4 regions of the Thiocapsa sp. C2-2m genome follow, and region 3 is predicted to be linked to each of the others. Evidence: predicted binding sites of a transcription regulator. Region 3 holds the regulator's gene; each other region holds the start of a gene.
What was found. The regulator FNR, encoded in region 3, switches genes on or off when oxygen is low (the NO sensors DNR and NnrR bind a similar motif). The targets are predictions, from matches to a motif close to TTGATNTANATCAA.
Positions count from the first base shown of each region.

Region 1: the regulator FNR is predicted to act here: its motif matches at 3,153-3,166, upstream of AADX97_RS13075 (SCP2 domain-containing protein).
Region 2: the regulator FNR is predicted to act here: its motif matches at 3,374-3,387, upstream of AADX97_RS18695 (hydrogenase small subunit).
Region 4: the regulator FNR is predicted to act here: its motif matches at 2,061-2,074, upstream of bchE (magnesium-protoporphyrin IX monomethyl ester anaerobic oxidative cyclase).

Region 1 covers NZ_JBBWVD010000015.1:32,390-38,037, forward strand. The annotation lists gene AADX97_RS13060 (outer membrane beta-barrel protein) at 1-559, shown strand, start outside; gene AADX97_RS13065 (hypothetical protein) at 603-1,079, opposite strand; gene AADX97_RS13070 (sugar transferase) at 1,231-2,883, opposite strand; gene AADX97_RS13075 (SCP2 domain-containing protein) at 3,341-3,703, shown strand; gene AADX97_RS13080 (U32 family peptidase) at 3,820-4,749, opposite strand; gene AADX97_RS13085 (peptidase U32 family protein) at 4,904-5,648, opposite strand, start outside.
Region 2 covers NZ_JBBWVD010000025.1:26,928-32,575, forward strand. The annotation lists gene cybH (Ni/Fe-hydrogenase, b-type cytochrome subunit) at 1-214, opposite strand, end outside; gene AADX97_RS18690 (nickel-dependent hydrogenase large subunit) at 419-2,209, opposite strand; gene AADX97_RS18695 (hydrogenase small subunit) at 2,206-3,288, opposite strand; gene AADX97_RS18700 (DUF1415 domain-containing protein) at 3,634-4,179, shown strand; gene AADX97_RS18705 (arsenite methyltransferase) at 4,401-5,219, shown strand; gene AADX97_RS18710 (coiled-coil domain-containing protein) at 5,343-5,648, opposite strand, start outside.
Region 3 covers NZ_JBBWVD010000001.1:187,309-192,956, forward strand. The annotation lists gene kdsA (3-deoxy-8-phosphooctulonate synthase) at 1-790, opposite strand, end outside; gene AADX97_RS00830 (CTP synthase) at 787-2,430, opposite strand; gene AADX97_RS00835 (sulfur globule family protein) at 2,757-3,149, shown strand; gene fnr (fumarate/nitrate reduction transcriptional regulator Fnr) at 3,311-4,069, shown strand; gene dnaQ (DNA polymerase III subunit epsilon) at 4,273-4,995, opposite strand; gene rnhA (ribonuclease HI) at 5,184-5,615, opposite strand; gene AADX97_RS00855 (class I SAM-dependent methyltransferase) at 5,608-5,648, opposite strand, start outside.
Region 4 covers NZ_JBBWVD010000014.1:58,157-63,804, forward strand. The annotation lists gene AADX97_RS12510 (porin) at 1-112, opposite strand, end outside; gene bchE (magnesium-protoporphyrin IX monomethyl ester anaerobic oxidative cyclase) at 333-1,997, opposite strand; gene AADX97_RS12520 (hemerythrin domain-containing protein) at 2,202-2,639, shown strand; gene AADX97_RS12525 (DUF2249 domain-containing protein) at 2,643-2,909, shown strand; gene AADX97_RS12530 (hypothetical protein) at 3,107-4,363, shown strand; gene AADX97_RS12535 (V4R domain-containing protein) at 4,488-5,012, shown strand; gene AADX97_RS12540 (SpoIIE family protein phosphatase) at 5,035-5,648, shown strand, end outside.

The DNA.
Region 1 (5,648 bases), on a different contig from region 3:
ATACTCCAACGGCGATTTTCAATCGGAGTCGATTGCGGACTATTACGAGTTTCAGGTCGGTCCCGAGCTTAAATGGCGGCTTTCACCGAAAACGCGTGTCCAGTTGTTTCTCGGATTTCTGGAGAGGGACTACGACCAAGGATCGGAGAACGACTACAATGGTTATGTCGGCTCGCTCTCGACATATTGGCAGGCGACCGGTAAGACCTCATTCAACCTTTCTCTTCTGAGAACGGTCAGCGCGCTCGGCGACGAGATTGCTAATTATGCAGTTGTTCATGGTGTGACGCTGGAGCCGTCATGGGCAATCGGCAGTAAGACCATTCTGAGAGGGCTGCTGGGCTATCAGGAGCAGGATTTCCGTGGGGCGGATTTGGATTCTCTCGGGGCTGAATCACGTTTGGACAAGGTCACGGATCTTGAGCTCTGGGTCGACTGGAATCCGAGGAGCGCTGTTCGACTCTCATTGGGCGTCACTCTGGAGGAAAGAGATTCAACCCGTGCGTTTCAGGACTATCGAAACGAAGCGCTGTTCGGACAAATCGAGTTGGGTTTTTAGGCCGAGATCCGATTGATTTGAACCTGGCTCGGTGGGCCCGTACTCACCTTTCGATGAGGCTCCTGAAGCGCGGACCCGAAAACCCTCGCTCGGGAGGGATGCCAGTCGGCGACGCTTCATCATGAAGCTGGCCGAGCGGGACGGGAATCAAGGCGACACTTGTGATTTCCTTGCCCTCAACCTTTACGCTGATCTGACTTCTTAAGTGGTAATACCCCGGTGTATCCGCGCTGACCGCAAAAGACATAGAATCACGGTGAGGAAGTGACGTCGGCACGGCGAGGCTCGATAGGGTCGCACCTTCGCTGGCTGTAATGGCGAGGCTGCCGTCACTGTAGTCGGCAATATTCCAGAAAGAAAGCTCGACCTGTGCATTCAGCGCCTTCGACGGAGATGACGTCACCTTGTATCGAAGGTGAATCGGCGTGTTGGGTTGAGGAGGAAGCGACTCCGCGAGGGCCAAGAAAGCAGCCATTCCCGGGTGCTGTGCCGGATCGTCGCAGCCGAGTACAGGGCTCATCGGCAACATCGGCGCCAGAGATGACGCGAGCAGGACGCAACTCACTATTTTGCGATCGAGCCTCGTCGAGCGAGTGACGTACGCCGGCAAACCTGGGCCACCTCGACTCAGCAGAGGGCTTCGGTCAAGTTTCCCGCTCGATAGCCTTGGATCAGAACGCATTTTTTCCGCTGAATCCTGTCGTGAGCGTGCGGGCGACGATTGTCATGTCCATCCAAAGTGACCAGTTTCGAATGTAATCCAGATCGAACTCGACGCGTTTAGCCATCTTCTCGATCGTATCCGTTTCTCCGCGCCAGCCATTGATCTGAGCAAGACCGGTAATACCGGGCTTGACCTTGTGGCGTAGCATATACCCGCCGACGAGCTTGCGGTAGTGCTCGTTGTGGCTGACAGCGTGAGGTCGCGGCCCGACGATTGACATGCTCCCCAGCAACACGTTGATGAATTGGGGCAGCTCGTCGAGCGAAGTGCGGCGAATGAATGCGCCGAAGGGTGTGACGCGGGGGTCGGTCCGCCGGGCCTGGATGACCTCATCTCCATCCTCGCAGACCGTCATGCTGCGGAATTTCCAGACTTCGATCTTCTCGCCCGCAAGTCCGTAGCGGCGCTGCTTGAATAGGATCGGACCCGGGCTGGAGTGCTTCACGGCGATCGCGATGGCGATCATGGGGACTGCCAAGAGCGACAATGCGATCGTGCTGATGACGATGTCCTCAAGTCGCTTGAGCCAGCCGCTTGCGCCTAGGAAGGGGGTTTCAAAGACGCTGATTGCCGGTATCCCGCCGATTTCCATCCAGCATCGGTGCAGGGGGTCGTGCCGAAGTGGCCTCGGAATGGTGTCCGATTCGGATTCGCCCGATTCGGCTTCGCCCGATCGGCTTAACCACGGCAATCGGGAGCGACGTCGGTCTTGAAGAAGATACACGGAGGCGGTCGTGTCCCCGAGCGCTTCGATCAGGGTATCGATCTCTCCCGCACACTGCGAGGTCGGAAGGGCGATGAAGACGGTATCGACTTCACCGTTTTTGGCGAGGTCCACGACGCTGCGGAGTGATTCGCTTGTCTCGGTGCGGTTTCGCGGACCAGCTTCTCCGATCGGTTGACGATGATCGAACAAGCCGACGGCACGAAATCCCATCCAGTTGTTCTTGGCAATGGTTCGCGCGACGTGATGGGCCAGTTGTCCGGTTCCGGCGATCGCGAGACGTTTCGTGTCGAGTCCACGCCCTCTCGCTGTGCGCAGGAGATGTCTGGCCCCGATCCGGGACGCGGCGAGCAACACGGACGTGGTTAGCAACCATGTCAGCATGACACCGGCCGGGTAGACGAGGGTCGGCCAAATATACCCAACGGCGAACAATGCGACGAAAACTGCGATCCATGCCTCGATCGTGTAGAGGATCTCCGTGCGCATGGATCCGGTCCTCCATGATCGGTAGACGTTCTTCATGTCGGCGAAGACGACGAACAATCCGACGCCGATGATTCCCGACCAGAGGAGGCTGTCCGACCAGGGGGTGTCATGTGCCTGGAGTGCCAGCACCAGGCCGCCGCAGATTGCGGCAACATCCGCTGCGCGCTGTAAGATCAGTACGGCGCTGCCGTACTCTCGAATTCTGGCCTTCCGTTTCGGGGTGCTCGGGGCTAGGTCGATGACTGAATCGATGAGCATGGGGCTATACCTGCTGAGAATTCGTTGCCGTCTCCTTGCCGGCGGGTTTAGCGAGCACGACACTTTTCGAACCTGGCGCCTGGAGCCGGGTCTTTGGGGGGCGCGGTTTCGCGATGAATTATCCCGCATTGTGCGGAAATGTCGATTTTCGTTTGATGACGAAGAAAGATAAGCAAATATTAGGCCATGTGTTCGGTCTCATGTTATGACGAGGGAGCGCGTATGCCGGTATCGATCGGCCGAGGTTGCTGTGTTCGAGTCGGCTGACCGGATTCGGGTATCGGCGGTGTTTTTGGTGCATCGGATATTGCACTGCACCATAGACAGTCATCCGATGGCATGGAGCGCAGGGGTAACCGACGTTATCCCGTGCATCCGGCGTCGAGAATCGGTGGCGCTTGACCTAGGTCATGCCTGGGTGCGGCGGCGCCCCTCGATAATGCCTGGCTGAATTCTCGATATCCATCACCTGAGTCACTTGCGTATGCGTGGTCTTAAAAGTTTTGTCGTTCCCTTGACTTTCCCGTTACGGCTCGTCCCGAGCGTCGCACATAGCCGGGCGCTGTCGGTCATTTTAAATCAAGTCATGGCCGAGGCATTGCGGGATGGGGAGCTGGATTTCCTCGTGGGTCGGCGTGTCGGGATTGAGGTCGACGACATCGGCGTTCGTTATTGCCTCGGTGTCAGCGGCGGGCGAATCTCGGGTTACGGCAAGGACTCGGTCCCGGACGCGACCGTTGCGGGCGGTTTGGGTGATTTCTTGTTGCTGGCCGCACGCCGCGAAGATGCGGACACGCTGTTCTTCCAGCGTCGGCTGCGCATGTCCGGAGACACGGAGCTGGGCCTGTATCTCAAGAACTTTCTCGATGCCTTCGAGCCGCCCGCACGATGGGCGCCGCTGGTTCGGGCACTGGACCGCGTCGCCGGGTTCCGGCTTCCAGGCCGCTGATCGCCGCGGACCGGCGCCTCCGCTTCGGGGGCGGATGCTCGGTATGGATTCCGCGTTCTCGTAGGTCGCCCTACGCAGTATGCCGGGCCGATGACTGAATTCGCCTTCGATCCGGGCTAGGTGGTCCGCAAGATCGGGCTGTTCGCGATACCGGCCTGTCCCGTCCAATACCCGTCGCAAAGGCCCGAGGGGGTCCAGTCGTGCAGCTTCGACATCCCGATCGCGAGATCCATGTCGCCTGCCAGACAGGCGGCAAAGACGTCGATGACGCCTGCTGTGTTCTGCGACTGCGGGCTGATGCGCAGCAGATCCACACCCATGCGCGTGACCTCCCGGAGTGAGGGCAGCAGGTTATGGGTGCCGGCCGATTGGGTCTGGATGCCGTTCAGAGCAAGGAAGGGCTCGCCGTCCTGGGTCGCGACCAGTAGGCCATCCGGGTAGTCGGCGCAGCAGAATCGGCAGTCGTCCTTGGGCAGATCGCGGTTGTAGGCGGTGAAGCAGCGCGCCGAATAGGCGAGCGGCAGGCGCCCGAAGGCGAAGAGCTCGCATTCCACGCCGTCCGCGCGCGCGGCCAGCAGGTCGGCGGCGGTCTCGCGGCCGAGCTCCACCGGCAGGACCCAGCGTTTAAGGCCTCTTGCGACGAGGAAGGCCAGGGTGCGCTGGTTGTAGAGGTTGATCGAATGGCCGGCCACGAAGGGGCGGCCTTCGAGAAACTCCAGCGCGGCCAGATCGTTGGCCTCGACGAGAAAGCGCTCGTCGGTACAGATGCGTTTGAGGGCCTTGAGCTCGCCGTCGGATTCGATCAGGGCCAGTGTCGAGATCACCGCCTCCTTGCCGGCGGCAAAGACACGCTCGGCCAGCTCCCAGTAGTCCTCCGGGCGCAGCAGTCGGCGCTTCGAGCAGATGGTCTCTCCGAGATAGATGACGTCGACCGGGGTCTCGAGCATCTCGGCATAAAAATCGAGGATCTGCTCGCGCGACCAATGATAGAGGATCGGGCCGAGTGAGAGGCGCGGGCGTGGCGTTTGGCTCTGCATGGAATCCATGGTCATCGTCGTTCCGGATCAAGACTCATCGAAAATTATCGCGATTTGCGGGATTAGGCATTCCGACCGCAGATGTCTGCACGTCGTGTAGGGGCGACTTAAGTCGCCCCTACAGGGCCCGCCTTGCGCCCGGGACAGCCGATGCGGGCTCGGTCTAATGCCAGGGCCGGTGATAAGGCCCGATGGTCGTCTGCGCGCCTTCCGAGACCGAGGCAAGGATTTGATGCCAGCTCGCTTTCGCGCGGAACGCCTGCGGATTGCGTTTGCAGGCGTCGATCGCCTCGCGCCACACCCCGGTGACCTGCGAGACATAGCGCGTGCTGCGCTGACGCCCTTCGAGCTTGATGGCGCTCACGCCGGCCGCGAGGATGCCCGGGAGGATGTCGAGCGTGTTCAGGCTGGTCGGCTCCTCGATGGCGTGACGGATCTCGCCTTCGACGGTAAAGCGTCCCTTGCACAGCGTCGGATAACCGGCCGGCTCGCCGTGGCCGCGCCGCTCGATGAGGACGCCGCCGAGCCGGGTCTCCTGACCCTGCGGGGTATCGCGCCACTCCACGTGCGCGGCCGGCGAGCAGGCGCCGTAGGTGTTGGGCGACTGACCGCTGGCATAGGAGGACAGCAGACAGCGGCCCTCCACCATGACGCAGAGACTGCCGAAGCCGAAGATCTCGACCGGGACCTCGACGTTCTCGATCAGGTTCGCGACCTGGGCCAGCGAGAGCACGCGCGGCACCACGACGCGTCGGATCCCGAAATGGCGATGCATGAAGCCGATCGCGGCCGGGTTGGTCGCCGAGCCCTGCACCGAGAGATGCAGATTCAGGTTCGGATGACGCTCGGCGGCATAGTCGAGCACGCCCATGTCGGCGAGGATCAGGGCATCGACAGCCAGGTCCGCC
Region 2 (5,648 bases), on a different contig from region 3:
AGACATAGGCCGCGGCGAAATGCGCGAAGCGGATATAGCCCATCACATAGTGATCGCTCGCCTCGCCGGGCAAGGTCGGGAGCGGGCTACCGATCAGATAGCCGCTGATGGCCAGAATGGTAATCGAGAGTGCATTGACCCAATGCCAGGCCCGCAAGGGTGCCTGATAGACGTAGACAGCGGTTCGTTTGACCTGTGGAAGGCTGGTGTTCATGTTGTCATCCCGAGTGTGAGCGATGAATCCGGGTAATATGCACAGGAGAACCCCGGCCCTCGTTCGTAATTTCGGCCATCGTGTCACGTGGCGCAGAACGCCACGGGGCATGCGTGACACCGCGGAGCGGATGTCACGAGCTCCTTGCATGTTGCGTCGAGGCCAAGCTCACCCCGAGCCCATCAAGCGGCCTCGAGACGCGTTTCAGCGAACCTTGATGCGGGTGAGCTCCTCCCCGTCCGGCCCCATGATGTGCGTCGCACAGGCCAAACAAGGATCGAAGCTGTGCAGGGTGCGCAGGATCTCCAGGGGCTCGTCCGCCTTGGCCAGCGGGGTGTTGAGCAGCGATGCCTCGAAGGCACCGATGTTCCCCGCCGGGTCGCGCGGCGAACCGTTCCAGGTGGTCGGCACGACCGCCTGGTAGTTCTCGATCTTGCCGTGCGTGATCAGGATCCAGTGCCCGAGTGCCCCACGCGGGGCCTCGGTCGTGCCCACACCGCGCGCCTCCTTCGGCCAGGTCTTGGGATCCCAGTTGTCGACATTGGCGGTCGCCGTGTCGCCCGCCTTGATGTTGGCGACCAGCTTGTCCTGGAAATAGCGCATCTTGTGGGCCGACCAGGAGGCCTCCAGCCCGCGCGCGGCCGTGCGGCCCAGGGTCGAGAAGATCGCCTCCAGCGGCAGTCCGAGATCGGTCAGCACCTTGTCGACCGGTTCCTTGAACTCGGGGATGCCCTGGGCGTAGCCGATGACATAGCGCGCCAGCGGACCGACCTCCATCGCATGTCCGCGCCACCGAGGGGCCTTGATCCAGGAATACTTGGCCTGCTCGTCGAGCGCCTCGATCCGGGTGCGGCTCCCGACTGCGTTGGGTCCGAGCACGAAGTTGGGCTCGGTCACCCCGTCCCAGGGATGCAGACCGCGCGTCTCGTCTTTGTAGCTGAACCAGGAATGATCGACGAACTCCTGGATCTCCTCCGGGTTGCGCAGGTCGATCTCGTGAATCTCGTTGAGATTGCCGTTGATGATGGCCCCGCGCGGCAGGAGCTGGTTCTCCGCCGAGTCGTCGTTTGCATGATCCGGGATGTCGCCGTAGGACATCACCGCCTGACTGCTCAGCCCGCCGCCGTAGGTCCAGTCCTTGTAGAAGGAGGCGATTGCGATCAGGTCCGGGATATAGACCTTGTCGATGAACGCGATGGTCTGGTCGATGATGCTGCTGACGAGATTCAGCCGCTCCATGTTGATCGCGCCGACCGCGCCCGTGCCGCTGACATTGATGGCACAGGGCATCCCGCCGACCAGCCAGTTCGGATGCGGGTTCTTGCCGCCGTAGACGGTGTGGATCTTCACGATCTCCTTCTGGAAGTCGAGCGCCTCCAGATAGTGGGTGACCGCCATCAGATTGGCCTCGGGCGGCAGCTTATAGGCCGGACTGCCCCAGTAGCCGTTCATGAAGGGTCCGAGCTGGCCGGACTCGACGAAGCGTTTGAGCCGATTCTGCACGTCGCGGAAATAGCCCGGCGAGGACTTGGGCCAGTCGCTGATGCTTTGCGCGAGCGCGCTCGTCGCCTTCGGATCGGCGCCGAGTGCGGACACCACATCCACCCAATCCAGCGCATGCAGGTGATAGAAATGCACCAGATGGTCGTGTGCCTGGAGCGTGAGCTGCATGATGTTGCGGATGGAGTTGGCGTTCTCCGGGATCGCGATCCCGAGCGCATCCTCGACCGCGCGTACCGAGGTCAGGGCGTGGGTGCCGGTGCAGACGCCGCAGATCCGCTCCGTGAAGGCCCAGGCGTCGCGCGGATCGCGACCGCGCAGAATGACCTCCAGCCCGCGCCACATGGTCCCGGTACTGACCGCGTTGCGGATCACGTTGTTTTCGTCGAGATTCACCTCGCAGCGCAGGTGTCCCTCGATACGAGTGACCGGGTCGACGACGACGCGTCGCCCGGCGGTATCGAGCTCGAAGCCGTTGGGCGTGGTGACGCTCATGCTTGGTCATCTCCCTTCTTGTCTTGGGCGTGTTTGTAGACGCTGACGGCCGCATGGGCGGCGATGGCGGCGCCCACGCCGGTGGCGACGGCGATGCCGGTGCGATCGGCATTGGCCTCGACGCCGAAGGCGTGGGTATCGGTGACGTGCTGATAGAAGCTGCCCTTGTCCCAGAAGCCGTCCTCGGAGCAGCCGATACAGCCGTGTCCGGACTGGATCGGGAAGGAGACCCCGCCGTTCCAGCGGATGGTCGAGCAGGCGTTGTAGGTGGTTGGTCCCTTGCAGCCGACCTTATAGAGACAGTAGCCGCGGCGTGCGCCCTCGTCGTCCCAGGTCTCGACGAACTGGCCGGCGTCGAAGTGCGGCCGGCGGTAGCATTTGTCGTGGATGCGCTGGCCGTAGAACATCAGCGGGCGACCCTGGCGGTCCAGCTCCGGCAGCCGATCGAAGGTCAGGATATAGGTCAGGACCCCGGTCATGACCTCCGCGATCGGCGGACAGCCCGGCACCTTGATGACCGGCTTGTCGCGGATGACCTCGTGGACCGGGGTGGCGCGCGTCGGATTGGGCCGTGCCGCCTGCACGCAGCCCCAGGAGGCGCAGGAGCCCCAGGAGATGACCGCCTTGCAACTGTCGGCCATCTCCAGAAGCTGCTCAATGAAGGGACGTCCGCCGACAATGCAGCTCATGCCGTCCTGATTGAGCGGCGGGTTGCCCTCGACCGCCAAGATGTAGTTCCCGGCGTGCTTGTGGCGCACCTCCTCCAGGATCGCCTCCGCCTGATGCCCGGCCGCCGCCATAATGAGATCATCGTAATCCAGCGAGATCATCGAGAGGATCACATCGGACACCAGCGGATGCGCGGAGCGAATGAAGGACTCCGAGCAGCAGGTGCATTCGAGCCCATGCAGCCAGACCACCGGGATCCGCGGCTTGGTCTCCATCGCGTGCGCGATCTTCCCGGCGAAGGCCGGCGCGAGTCCGAGCGCGGTGGCCGTCAGGCTGCAGAACTTGAGGAAGCTGCGGCGCGTGATCCCCTGGCGCCGCATGACCTCGTAATAGGTTTCGGTGGTTGGCATCTGGTTGTCGTCCCCGCTATACGTCGGCGCCTGGATGGAACCGGACGGTCGAGGACTTATTAGCAAAAGGGTTGCCATGCATTATTTGATATATAAAAACAATATGTTACGTGATTTATGCGAGTTATGCTCGGCCTGGAGTGCAAGGATGGCTGACAAGTTTTGAGGCCGGATGTAAAAATGCTTTGCAGTCGAGCAGGCGCAGCAGAGTGAGGTGCCGCCATCGGACTGCTGCCGGCTTACGAACCTTTACCCGCGTCCCGGACGTATACTTCAGACCTGCTTCGTGTGGGCTCCGGAACCGCCCCGAATTCACCTTTCCACTTGCAGGAATGAGCTCAATAGATGATGGTTGAATCCGAAGACGTCATCGCGCGGACCAAAAAATGGATCTCGGAGGTCGTGATCGGATGTGGCATGTGTCCCTTTGCGGCAAAAGAACTCAATCGCGGCGCAATACACTATCGGGTCGAAAGCGACTCCGATACGGAAGCCTGTCTTCGGGTCTTTCTCGAGGAGTGCCGTCGCCTTGATGCGAACCCGTCGATCGAGACGACGCTGCTGATCCTGCCTGGTGCTTTCCCCGATTTCGACGATTATCTGGACTTGGTTGAAATGGCGGAAGATCTTCTGGAAGCGGAAGGCTATGAAGGTCAGTATCAGGTTGCCGGCTTCCATCCCGAGTACCGTTTTGCCGATGCGCCCGACGATGATCCGGCAAACTATACGAACAGATCGCTCTACCCGATGTTGCACCTGCTCCGCGAAGCGAGCATCGAAAATGTGCTGGACCGATACCCTGATGCGGAGGCTATCCCCGAAAGGAATATTGCATTTGCCCGCGAGAAGGGACTTGACTATATGAAGGCGCTGAGGGAAGCCTGCTTTTAAACCGCGCCCGGCGCGGTATGCGATGTTTTTGGATGGGATCGGCCTCGGCAGACGTGACGAGCGTTGGAGTCTGCGCGGTTTAAGATATTAGAAAATATTAAATTTAAACCGCGTCTCACCGAGATCGAGGGCATCTCCAAAGCCAAATGCAAAATGAAAATGACGCATGTCGCTTGGACGCGGTTTAGTTCGTTCACGGCATGACCCTACGGGAGGTCCGAATGAAGAGTAGCGAGCAAGAGAGTCTTCGCCAAGCGGTGCGCGATCGCTACGGGGCGACGGCACGGGCAGCCACGGCGGGCGAGGGGGCGGATTGCTGCGCTCCGTCCTCTGCGGGCGGTTGTTGCGGGCCTGTGTCGATCCAATCGAGCCTGCTCGGGTACAGCGCGGCCGAGACCGCTGCCGTTCCCGAGGGTGCGGATCTCGGCTTGGGTTGCGGCAATCCCCAAGCGATCGCGGCGCTGAAGCCGGGCGAGACGGTGCTCGATCTGGGCAGTGGCGCCGGATTCGATTGTTTCCTCGCCTCCAGACAGGTCGGGGAGACCGGTCGTGTCATCGGCGTCGACATGACACCTGAGATGCTGGCCAAGGCGCGCAGCAACGCGGAGGTGCACGCCGATGCGGTCGGGCATCGCAACGTCGAGTTTCGACTCGGCGAGATCGAGAATCTCCCGTTGGCGGATGGCTCGGTCGACGTCGTCATCTCCAACTGCGTGATCAACCTGTCTCCGGACAAAGCCCGTGTCTTCGCGGAGGCGTTTCGGGTGCTCAAGCCGGGCGGGCGATTGGCCATCTCGGACATCGTCGCGACCGCCGAGCTGCCGGAGGATCTGCGGTCGGATCTGTCGCTCTATACGGGTTGCATGACCGGGGCGGCCGGGATCGATGCGCTTGAGCAGATGCTGCAGGGTGCGGGTTTCGAGCAGGTGCGCGTGTCGCCCAAGCATGAGAGCAGGGAATTTATTCGGGACTGGGCCCCTGGAACGCCGGTCACGGACTATCTGGTCTCTGCGAGTATCGAGGCGATCAAACCGGGCTAAACCGCGCCGGCTCCGACAGTCATCGGAGCCTGCGCGGCCAAGCCATTCCAACACATGACGCACACCGCACCGGGCGCGGTTTAATTGCGATCGGCGCGAGTGTGGCGGCCCCGCGCCGCCTTCTCAGAGCAGCTTGACCAAAGCCGCAAGCGCGGCAACCTGGCCCAGCATCAGCGGAACAATCCACTTCAGCAGATCGACCTTGGTGCGCTCGATCGCGGCATGAACGTTGGCAATATCCTTCTGGACCTCGTTTCGAAGCTCGGCGATGTCTTTCTGAACCTCACCCCGTAGCTCGGCGATGTCTTTCTGAATCTCACCCCGTAGCTCGGCGATGTCTTTCTGGACCTCGTTTCGCAGCTCGGCGATGTCCTTATGGACCTCGGCTCGCAGCTCGGCGATGTCCTTATGGACCTCGGCTCGCAGCTC
Region 3 (5,648 bases):
TCTGAACTAGGGTTTCGAGTAGGGCGCGCATCTTGTCCAACGGCCAGGCGTTCGGGCCGTCGCTCAGGGCCACATCGGGATTCGGGTGGGTCTCCATGAAGAGACCGGCGATGCCGACGGCCACCGCGGCGCGGGCCAAGACCGGGACGAATTCACGCTGACCGCCGGAACGATCGCCCTGCCCGCCCGGCAGCTGTACCGAATGGGTGGCATCAAAGACGACCGGGCAGCCCGTCTCGCGCATCACCGAGAGCGCGCGCATATCCGAGACCAGGTTGTTGTAGCCGAAGGAGACGCCGCGCTCGCAGACCATGATCTGCTCGTTGCCGGTCGCGCGTGCCTTCTCGACGACATGGCGCATGTCCCAGGGGGCGAGGAACTGACCCTTCTTGATGTTCACGGGCTTGCCCTGGCTGGCGACCGCTTGGATGAAATTGGTCTGGCGACAGAGAAAGGCCGGGGTCTGGAGGACATCCACCACATCCGCGACCTCGCCCAGCGGCGTGTCTTCGTGCACGTCGGTCAGGATCGGAACGCGGATACGCTCGCGCACGCCCTCCAGGATCGCCAGCCCCTGCGCCAGCCCGAGACCGCGGAAGCTGCCCGAGGAGGATCGGTTGGCCTTGTCGAAGGACGACTTGTAGATGAAGGGGATTCCCAGATCGTCGGTCATCTCCTTGAGCGCGCCGGCCGTCTCCTCGGCCAGTCCAGCGCTCTCGATCACGCAGGGACCGGCGATCAGAAAGAGCGGGCGATCCAGCCCGACATCGAAACCGGGGAAGAGGATCATGCGAGGGTATCCTGCACCAAGTGACGCCGCGTGAGCGCGGCGCGAACGAAGCCGCAGAAGAGCGGATGACCGTCGCGCGGGGTCGAGGTGAACTCGGGATGGAACTGGCAGGCGATGAACCAGGGATGGTCCGGGATCTCGATGATCTCCACCAGCCGGTTGTCGAGCGACCAACCGGAGAAACGCATCCCGGCGTCTTTCATGACGTTCAGATAGCAGATGTTGAACTCGTAGCGATGACGATGGCGCTCGCGGACCTGCGGCTTGCCGTAGACATTGCGCGCAAGGCTGCCGGGCTCCAGACGGCAGTTCTGGCCACCCAAGCGCATCGAGCCGCCCAGATCCACGCCCTCGTCACGGGTCTCGATCCGCCCGCGCTCGTCGCGCCACTCGGTGATGAGCGCGATCACGGGATGGGGCGTCCGGCGATCGAACTCGGTGCTGTGCGCGCCATCCAGGCCGGCGACGTGACGCCCGTACTCGATGACGGCGACCTGCATCCCCAGACAAATCCCGAGATAGGGGATGCGGTGCTCGCGTGCGTATCGGGCCGCCTGGATCTTGCCTTCGATCCCGCGCTCGCCGAACCCGCCCGGGACCAGGATGGCGTCGAGCCCATCGAGACTGTCGGTCCCCTCCTGCTCAATCACCTCCGAATCCGTATAGACGATCTCGACCTTGGTCTTGGTGTGCACGCCGGCATGGGCCAACGCCTCGGAGAGCGATTTGTATGCCTCGGTGAGGTGCATGTACTTGCCGACCATGCCGACACGGACGACCTGCTCGGGGTGATCGAAACCTTCCAGGACGCGATCCCATTCGGACAGATCCGCCTCTGGGGCCTCGATCCGGAACTGGCGCACCACCAGCTCGTCGAGCTTCTGGTCGTGCAGCAAGCGCGGGATGCGGTAGATATTGTCCGCATCCACCGCCGAGATGACCGCGTCCTCGGTCACATTGGTGAAGAGCGCGATCTTGCGCCGCTCCTCGTCCGGCAGGTGCTTCTCCGCCCGACACAAAAGGATGTCCGGCTGGATACCGATGGAGCGCAGCTCTTTGACCGAGTGCTGCGTGGGCTTGGTCTTGATCTCGCCGGCGGTGCGGATATAGGGCACCAAGGTTAAATGCATGAAGAGCGCGTTCTCGCGCCCCTCCTCCACCCGCATCTGGCGGATCGCCTCGAGGAAGGGCAAGGATTCGATGTCGCCCACGGTGCCGCCGATCTCGACCATGGCCACGTCGGCGCCCTCGGCGCCCAGACGGATCGCCTGCTTGATCTCGTCGGTGATGTGCGGGATGACCTGGACCGTCCGCCCGAGATAGTCGCCGCGCCGCTCCTTGCGGATGACGCTCTCGTAGATCTGCCCGGTCGTGAAGTTGTTGTTGCGACCCATCGGGGTGCGCAGGAAGCGCTCGTAGTGGCCGAGATCCAGGTCGGTCTCCGCCCCGTCGTCGGTCACATAGACCTCGCCGTGCTGGAACGGACTCATGGTGCCCGGATCCACGTTGATATAGGGATCGAGCTTGATCATGGTCACCCGCAGGCCGCGAGCCTCCAACAGCGCCCCGAGAGACGCCGACGCGATGCCTTTACCGAGCGACGAGACAACACCGCCGGTGATGAAGATGAACTTGGTCATGGGGGTCGAGGAGGCAGTCGAGGGCGATGGCCCGTATCCGCCGACACGCTACCAAAATCCCCGGATCCGCTCAACGGGGATACAGGCGCGCGCTGACCCGAGCACTCGGGACGACCATCGCACGCCCGAACCCTGCCGCCGGCCCCGGGCCGGCCCCGGCAAACTTCACAAAATCCAGAGATCTGGGTATATTTGACGGCGTTTCGCAAGTCACGAAACACACCCTCTCGGCGCTGCCGGCGCTCGTCAGGATCGGGCGGCGTCGCAGCGGCCTTGATCGATGTTGTTGATGATGAATGTCAAATGTCAATAGAGGAGCGTCAACGATGCATCAAACAGCGAAATTGTTGAGTGCCGCCGTAATCGCAGGCGCCGCCGCCTTCGCCGTGAGCCCGGCCCAGGCGTGGTGGGGACCGGGTTGGGGCGGTCCGGGCTACGGCGGCTACGGGCCCGGTTATGGCTCCGGTCTCGGCGACTTGTTCGGCGACATGCTCGGCGACGGCTGGGGCGACTTCAACATGAACATGAGCGGCGGCGGTCGCGGCTACGGACGTGGTCGCGGCTACGGACGCGGCTACGGTTACGGCTATCCAGGCTACGGTTACGGTTACCCCGGCTACGGCTATGGCTATCCGGGTTACGGCACCCCCTACTACGGCGTGCCGTATGCTGCGCCCTACGCCGCGCCCGCTGCCCCCGCGACCGGCGAAGCGAAGTAAGCCGAACGCCGATTCGTCAGGCTCGCGTCAAGGCCGCGCCCGCGAGGGCGCGGCCTTTTCTTGCGGGTTCAGGTCGACCCGATGACAAGAAGATAATCTTCGCTTGATCCAGATCAAACGACGGTTCAAAATCAGGCGATCGAAGATTGTGGGGCGATGCTGTGAGCCATCATAAAGTCATCTCGTTGGAGACCATTCGCATCGCCTGCAGGAACTGCTCCCTGTCGTCGCTCTGTTTGCCGATGGGCCTTGCACCGGACGATGTGGAGCGACTCGACGAGATCGTAAAGCGAACACGACCGCTTCACCGGGGTGACTTTTTGTTTCGCGACGGGGACCGATTTCGTTCGCTCTATGTTGTGAAGACCGGCTCCGTGAAGACCTTTGCCCCCAGCCCCGAGGGCGGCGAGCAGGTGCTGGGTTTTCATCTTCCGGGCGAGGTGATCGGGTTGGATGCGATCGACAAGGACATCCACGCCTGCTCGGCCAAGGTGCTCGAGACATCCGCCATCTGCGAGATCCCTTTCACCCGGCTCGAAGAGCTCACGGCGACCATTCCAAGTCTTCAGCATCAGATGTATCGGCTGCTCAGCAAAGAGATCGGGCACGACACGGACATGCTCTTGCTCCTCGGTAAAAAGAACGCCGAAGAGCGGCTCGCCGCCTTCCTGCTTAGCCTGTCCAAGCGACTGCACAAACGCGGATTGTCCGCGACCGACTTCTATCTGAGCATGTCCCGACACGAGATTGGTAACTACCTGGGTCTCGCCGTCGAGACCGTCAGCCGACTCTTCACGCGTTTCCAGGACGATGGCCTGATGAACGTCGACCGCAAGCACATTCAGTTGCTCGACGTGGACACGCTGGAGTCGCTGGTGGGCGGCGCCGGGCAGAATCGGCGCCAACAGCAGCAGAGCTAAACTGCGCCCGCTGCGGCTTTGGGATGCTCGTCGGACTGGATCTGCCCCGGAGCGATCGACAACCCTCGGAGTCGGCGCAGTTTAGGAAATTGAAACGATAAAATTCCAAACGGCGTCTCCGCCGAGACTGCGGGGTTCCAAAAGACCACACAGGATCTCGATGACGCATCTTGCGCCGGGCGCGGTTTAGACCGCGAGCGGTGTCATCCCTCGGCGCGAAGCCAAAGACAACCTTCGGCACTTGCCGCCTGGATCGCCGCGAGTCGCTCGGCGTGGGCGGCGAGCGCGGCCGGATCGGCCTGAGTCACCCGCAATCGCGGCCGACTCGGATCCAGTCGGCCGCGCTGCCGAGCGTTCGGCCCGGCATGAGACGGCGTCGCGAGATCCTCCCCGAGACTCAAGGCCACCTGCCCACCGGTCATGGCGAGATAGACATCCGCCAGGATCTCGGCATCGAGCAGAGCCCCGTGTAGGTCGCGATGGCGATGATCCACGCCGTAGCGCTTGCACAAGGCATCGAGGCTGTTGCGCTGCCCCGGATGGATGCGCCGAGCCATGAGTAGCGTATCCATCACCTCGCATCGATCCCCGATCCGCGGTACTTCGGCATTCCAGCCGGTAATCTCGCGATCGAGAAACCCGAGATCGAAGGCCGCGTTGTGAATGATCAGCTCGGCCCCTTCCAAATAGTCCAGGAAGCCCTCGGCGATCTCGGCGAAGCGCGGCTTGTCGGCGAGAAAGGCGTTGGTGATCCCGTGCACGTCGGAGGCGCCCGCATCGATCTGGCGATCCGGCTGAAGATAGCGGTGGAAGTTGTTTCCGGTCAGGCGGCGGTCGATCAGCTCGACACAACCGATTTCGATGATGCGATGGCCAGCCTGGGGGTCGAGACCCGTGGTCTCGGTATCGAGCACAATCTGTCTCATTTAAACCGCGTCCTAAGTGAAACCCGCCGCGTTGCAGGAAAGCAAATCCCCGAGGACTCCAAATGGCTCGTACCTGACGCGGTTTAAAGAGAAAAATTCCGATATCTGAATCGCGTCTGCGCCGAAGTCAGCCGAGTCACGCGACGCCGAGTCGACGCGAAGACCGCGCATGTCATGCCGGACGCGATTCAGCCCCCGATCCCGCGATTTGCCAGTCGGTCCGCACGCTCGTTCTCGGCATGACCGGCATGGCCCTTGACCCACTTCCAGCGCACCTGATGGCCGCCGATCGCGGTATCCAGACGCTCCCAAAGGTCGCGATTCTTCACGGGCTTGCGTTCGGCCGTCTGCCAGCCGTTGCGTTTCCAACGCGGCATCCATTCCTCGACCCCGCGTTTGACGTATTGAGAGTCGGTGACGATCTCCAGACAGGTCGGACGCTTCATGGTCTCCAGCGCCATGATGACCGCCATCAGCTCCATGCGGTTGTTGGTGGTCGCGCGCTCGCCGCCGCACAGCTCCTTCTCGACGTCGCCCCATCGCAACAGGACACCCCAGCCCCCGGGCCCCGGATTGCCCTTGCAGGCACCGTCGGTGTAGGCGCGCACGCAATCAGGCATGACCGGCCCTGCGTGTCGTCGGCTCCGCCGCAC
Region 4 (5,648 bases), on a different contig from region 3:
CGGTGCCCTGGAGCATGATCCAGTTGGTCGCCATGACAGGGGTGGCCGGGGTAAGAGCGACCCCCAAAACGGCGGTGATGAGAAATCGATGGGCGAGGGTAAGGGTTGTCATGTCGAGCGCCTGCAAATGAACCCGAGGTGTGTCTTGCTGATCCGCTAGACGATCACTTCGGTGTCGTGTGACGCGGGTCGCTTTCGCCCCTCCGTCACGCCTCAGAAATAAATTGAGCACCGAATCTAATCGTTGTCGTTCTCGTTGTCGTAATCGACAACGAGAATCCAGGCAAAGGTATTCTCTGGTCGAGTGATGTTACCTCATTGTTAAACCGTTCCTATTCGATCATCACCTTAACCGACGCCTTGGCGGCCGCCTTGGGCAGCGTCGGCGGCGCGACCGTCAGGGCATCGATCTCGGCCTGATCGAGCTGCTCCTTGCCGCCACCGCAGGCCATGATCTGGGCCTGGACGTCGCCCTTGATCTTGCGGCTGTGCTTGGCCTTCCAGTCGGTGCCGCCCTCGGCGACGCGGGTGCGTTTGGGGTCGAAGTGGAAGTCAACCTTCTTCTTGGACTGCGGACCCCAGTAGTTGACCTTGCCCAGATCGTAGAATTTGCGCTCGAAGCCGGCCTTGAGGAACGCCTTCAGACAGCCGAGCAGATAACGCCGCCGCTCGCCGCTGCCGGCCCAGGGATAGGAGAAGAACGCCTTGTGCATGTAGAAGCGGCGATAGTTGTGCATCACGCGGTCGAGCAGCTCGGCACGATCCATGGCGGCCGGCTTGATGATGGGCGTGACGAAGTTGTACTTCTCGTAGTCGAAGATCTCGACCTTGTCGCCCAGCTCGCGGAAGAGATCCGTGAACGGCCAGGGGGTGTACATGGCCCAGTTGGCGAGGTCCGGTTTCCAGTCGCGCGCCATCTGATAGGTCTCTTCGAGCGTCTCGGCGGTCTCGTTCTCGAGCCCGACGATGAACTGTGCCTCGGTGAGGATGCCGGCATCGCGCAGCAGAGCGATGGCCCGTTTGTTGTCGGCGACCGTGGTCTCCTTGTTGAAGCGGTCGAGCTTCAATTGGGCCGCGGCCTCGGTGCCGAGCGAGACATGAATAAGGCCGGCCTTGCGATAGAGCGGCAGCACGTCCTCGTCACGCAGGATGTCGGTGACGCGCGTGTTGATGCCCCAAAGGATCCCGAGATTGCGCGCGATCAGCTCCTCGCAGAAGGCGATGAACTTCTTGCGATTGATGGTCGGCTCCTCGTCGGCGAGGATGAAGAAACCGACGTCGTGGTCGCGCACCAGGGTCTCGATCTCGTCGACGACCTTCTTCGGATCCCGGATGCGGTAGTCGCGCCAGAACTTCCACTGCGAGCAAAAGGAGCAGGTGTAGGGACAGCCGCGGGCCATGTTCGGGATGGCGACGCGCTTGTTGAGCGGGATGTAGTTGTACTTATCCCATTCCAGCACGCCCCAGTCGGGGGTGATGGCGTCTAAGTCCTTCACGGTCGGGGCGGCCGGGGTGGCGATGATCTTGCCGTCGACGGCGTAGGCGATGCCCTTGACCTTGCCGCGCTCCTCGGGCCAGCGGCCTTCGTCGATGGTGCGGACCAGATCGACGATGATCTCCTCGCCCTCGCCGCGCACGATGGCATCGATCCAGGGCGCCTCGCCCAGGACCTGCTGATACATGAAGGTGGCATGCACGCCGCCGAGCACAGTGACGATCTTCGGGTCGACCTCCCTGACGATCTCGAGCAGGCGCTGGGCCTTGTAGATGGAGGGTGTGATGGCCGTGCAGCCGACGACGTCGGGGCGATACGCGACGATGGCGGCGCGGACCTGCTCCTCGGACAGATCGTTGGTCATGGCGTCGACGAAGCGCACCTCGGTGAAGCCCGCGGTCTTGAGCGCACCGGTGAGATAGGCCACCCACGCCGGCGGCCAATTGCCGGCGATCTCGGCGCCGCCCGAGTGATAGTTTGGGTGGATGAAGAGAATGCGCATGCGTCGAGCCCCCGGCCGATGGTGAGTGTCAATGCAGATTGACAGTCGGCCTCCTGATCTTCCTTGACACAGGTCAAATCCGCCCGGGTGACTCGGATTTGCATGTGTTGCCGTCGCGTTCGCGGTCGATACGATCTGACCTAGGTCAAGGAAGCACTGCCCCATGCCGGGACAATGCCTGAGCATTCAACCGGAGGATTCGCCATGACCGACTCGATCGCCACCTTTATGACCGACGACCATCAGCGCTGTGACCGCCTGCTCGCCGCCTGCGAGCAGGCGGTCTCGGGCGGCGATTGGACGCGACTCGCGGAGCACGACAAGGCTTTCTCGACTGCGTTGCTCGGCCATTTCGACATGGAGGAGCAGGTGCTGTTTCCGGAGTTGGTCGCCGTCAGCCCATGGGCCTCCGGGCCGACCGCCATAATGACCATGGAGCACGGTCAGATGCGCTCCTTGGTGGAGGAGCTCAACGAGGCGGTCGGCGAGCAGGATGCGGACGCCTGTCTCGGAATCCTGGAGACGCTCCATCTGGTGATCCAGCAACACAACTCAAAGGAAGAAGGCATCCTCTATCCGATGGCCGAGGAGAATCTGGGCGACCAGACCCCGGATATCCTCAACCGGCTAAAGGCGGCATGAGCAATGGACAGAACACTCGACGTCAGCGATCTTCCCGCCCCGGAGCCGATGGAGCGGATTCTCGATGCGCTCGCAGAGCTGCCACCTGGCGACCGCCTGTGCGTGCTCCATCGTCGCGAGCCTTATCCGCTCTATGACATGCTGCGACGCATGGGCTACCGCTGGGAGAGCAGCGCAGAGGACGATCGGTATCGTATCCTGATCTCACCCATGCCGGAGCGTCAGCGTCCGGTCAGTCGATTCCGGCAACAGGGCGCGGGCCGTTTTTAAACCTCGCGCGTTGGGCCATGCGGTGTTCAGTGCTCGGATTCCCGGTTCCTCCCTGCCGACCGGCTTCGGAGCTGCGCGGTTTAAAAAGATCAATCGATTCATTTTTTTGAACCGCGTCGCGCCAATGGCCTCAGGTGTCGGCGACGCCAAGCCCAGACGACAAAGCGACGTTACTCACTCAAAACGCGGTTCATAAAATGATGGACACGGGCGGACTTTCTCTCGACCAGGCCCCGCCGATCGATATCCCCGCGCGGTTTTTTCTCACTGCGCCGCTGTTCGCGATCGCCGCCGGGCTGCTCTTAGCCTGGCAGGGACCAACCCTCCTGGTCTCGCGCTGGATGCCCGGCGCACTTGCCGCGACTCATCTGATCGCCATTGGTTATCTCGGCCTGATCATGTGCGGTGCTCTGTTGCAGATGCTGCCCGTGGTCGCGGGTGCGCCGGTCCCGGCGGTGCGGTTGGTCGGCACGCTCACCCATCTGCTGCTGACCGGCGGTGCGGCGGCTTTACTGCTCGGCGGGGTCTCTACAGGACTGGGCTTTCTGGTCTTCGTGGTCCCCGTCACCATCGCTCTGGCGGGGGCGCGCGGGGTGCCCGGCACGCTGCTCGCCTTGCGCACTGCGGCCATTTCGCTGGTCGTGACGGTGATCCTGGGTCTCCTGCTGGTCGCCGTTGTCCTGGGTTGGATCCGACTACCGGACGTTGCCCGGACGGTCGACGTGCATGCCGCCTGGGGCCTGATGGGATGGGTCGGACTGCTCGTCATGGGCGTGGCCATTCAGGTGCTGCCGATGTTCTATGTGACGCCGGCCTATCCCACGCCGATCAGGCGGTGGCTGGCTCCCGTTCTCTTGATCGGGATCACCGGGGCCAGTGTGGCCTGGCTCTTCGGCGATGAGCGTCTCGGCCGGATGCTGTTCGGTGCCGCCGGGCTGGGTTTCGTGGGCTTTGCCGTGATGACGCTGGTGCTGATCCGCCGCCGACAGCGGCCGCGGCTCGATCCGACGCTGATCCATTGGTGGTCGGCGATGCTGAGCATCGGCATGGCCGCCGTCGCCTGGGCCTTCGCGGCGCCGCCGACGCTGGTCGGCGTGCTGCTGCTGGTCGGGCTCGGCGTCGGCCTGCCGGCTGGCATGCTGTTTAAGATCATGCCGTTCTTGACCTGGTTTCATCTGCAGCACCGCCAACTCGCCGCCAGGCGCTTTGATCTGCGCATCCCCCACATGGGCAGCCTGCTGTCGATCCCTTTGGCGCAGGCGCAGGTCGGCCTCCATCTGCTCGCACTGGGACTGCTCTGTGGATCGGTCTTCGTTCCGGCGCTGGCGCGACCGGCGGGCCTGGTCCTCGCGCTGTCCTCTGCCTTGCTGCTGGGCTTGCTGATCGGCGTTGCACGCACCTATCGGCGTATTGACGCACGCCTTGCGCTGACGGACGACGCGGCCTGCGTCTGAAAGGGCTCATCTTCAAGCCAAGCCGGATATACTGAATCCGGGATGACGGATGGGGTTCTCGTGCGGCCGATCCATCCGCCGTTCCTGCTGCGACGGCCGCATCCTTACTTTTGGCGACACGACGATGTTCAAAGAAGAACGCACCGAATCCCGCTTCGACTGGTCGATGCTCGGCAACCTCGACGAGGGCCGCCCCAATCTGGGCGATTCCATGAACGTGGCCGTCTACCGGCTGATGCAGTTCACGCTGCGCGACGTTCTGATCCAGAGAATCGGCGTCTCGGAGGCCGATCATCTGTTCTACGACGCGGGCAAACGCGCAGGCGAAGAGTTCTACAAGAACGTCCTGACGCAAAAGCACGACTTCCAGGCTTTAGTGGCCGATCTTCAGGATTCGCTCAAGCAGCTCAATATCGGCATCCTGCGCGTGGAGAAGGCCGATCTGGAGCAACTGCGGTTCACGCTCACGGTTGCGGAAGATCTCGATTGCTCCGGTATCCCGGTCTGCGGCGAGCAGGTCTGCACCTACGATGAAGGCTTCATTCACGGACTGCTCACATCCCACACGGGCCGCGAGTTTCAGGTCCGCGAGGTCGATTGCTGGGCATCCGGCGATCGGGTTTGTCGCTTCGAGGCACTGGCGCTGTGACGGCTGAGCGGAGCCACCGCGCATGATCCAGGTCGATGTCGGCGATCTCGATCGGCTCACCGAGGCGAGCTATCGGATCCTGCGCGGCGAGAAACCGCCGCTTCTGGAGCTGCCGCCCGAGTACCCGGCCAACGAGTTTCGTCAATTCGTCGAGTACTTCAACCGGCTGATCGGCGAATACACCCTGTTCGCCGATTTCATGTATGCGATGGCGCGCGGCGAGCTGGACTACGAGCCGCCGGCCAGCAAGATGCGCGTCGTGCAGTCGTTCAAGAGCCTGCAGGCCAATCTGCGTCATCTCACCTGGAAGACCCAACAGATCGCCGCCGGCGATCTGACGCAGCGGGTCGACTTCATGGGCGACTTCTCGGCCGCCTTCAACGAGATGACACGCCAGTTGGAACAGGCGTTCGCGGATTTGAGCGTGGAGAAAGAGCGCTCGGATCAGCTCCTGCTGCGCGTGACCGACAGCATCCAGTACGCCCAGCGCATCCAATCGGCGCTGCTGCCGGGGGATGCGGCCTTCGCCCCGGCCCAGGTCGATGGCTTCAGCATCTGGTTGCCGCGCGACATTGTCGGCGGGGATATCTTCTGCGTCGAAACCTGTCCCGCCGGCGTGCTGGTGGCGCTTTTGGA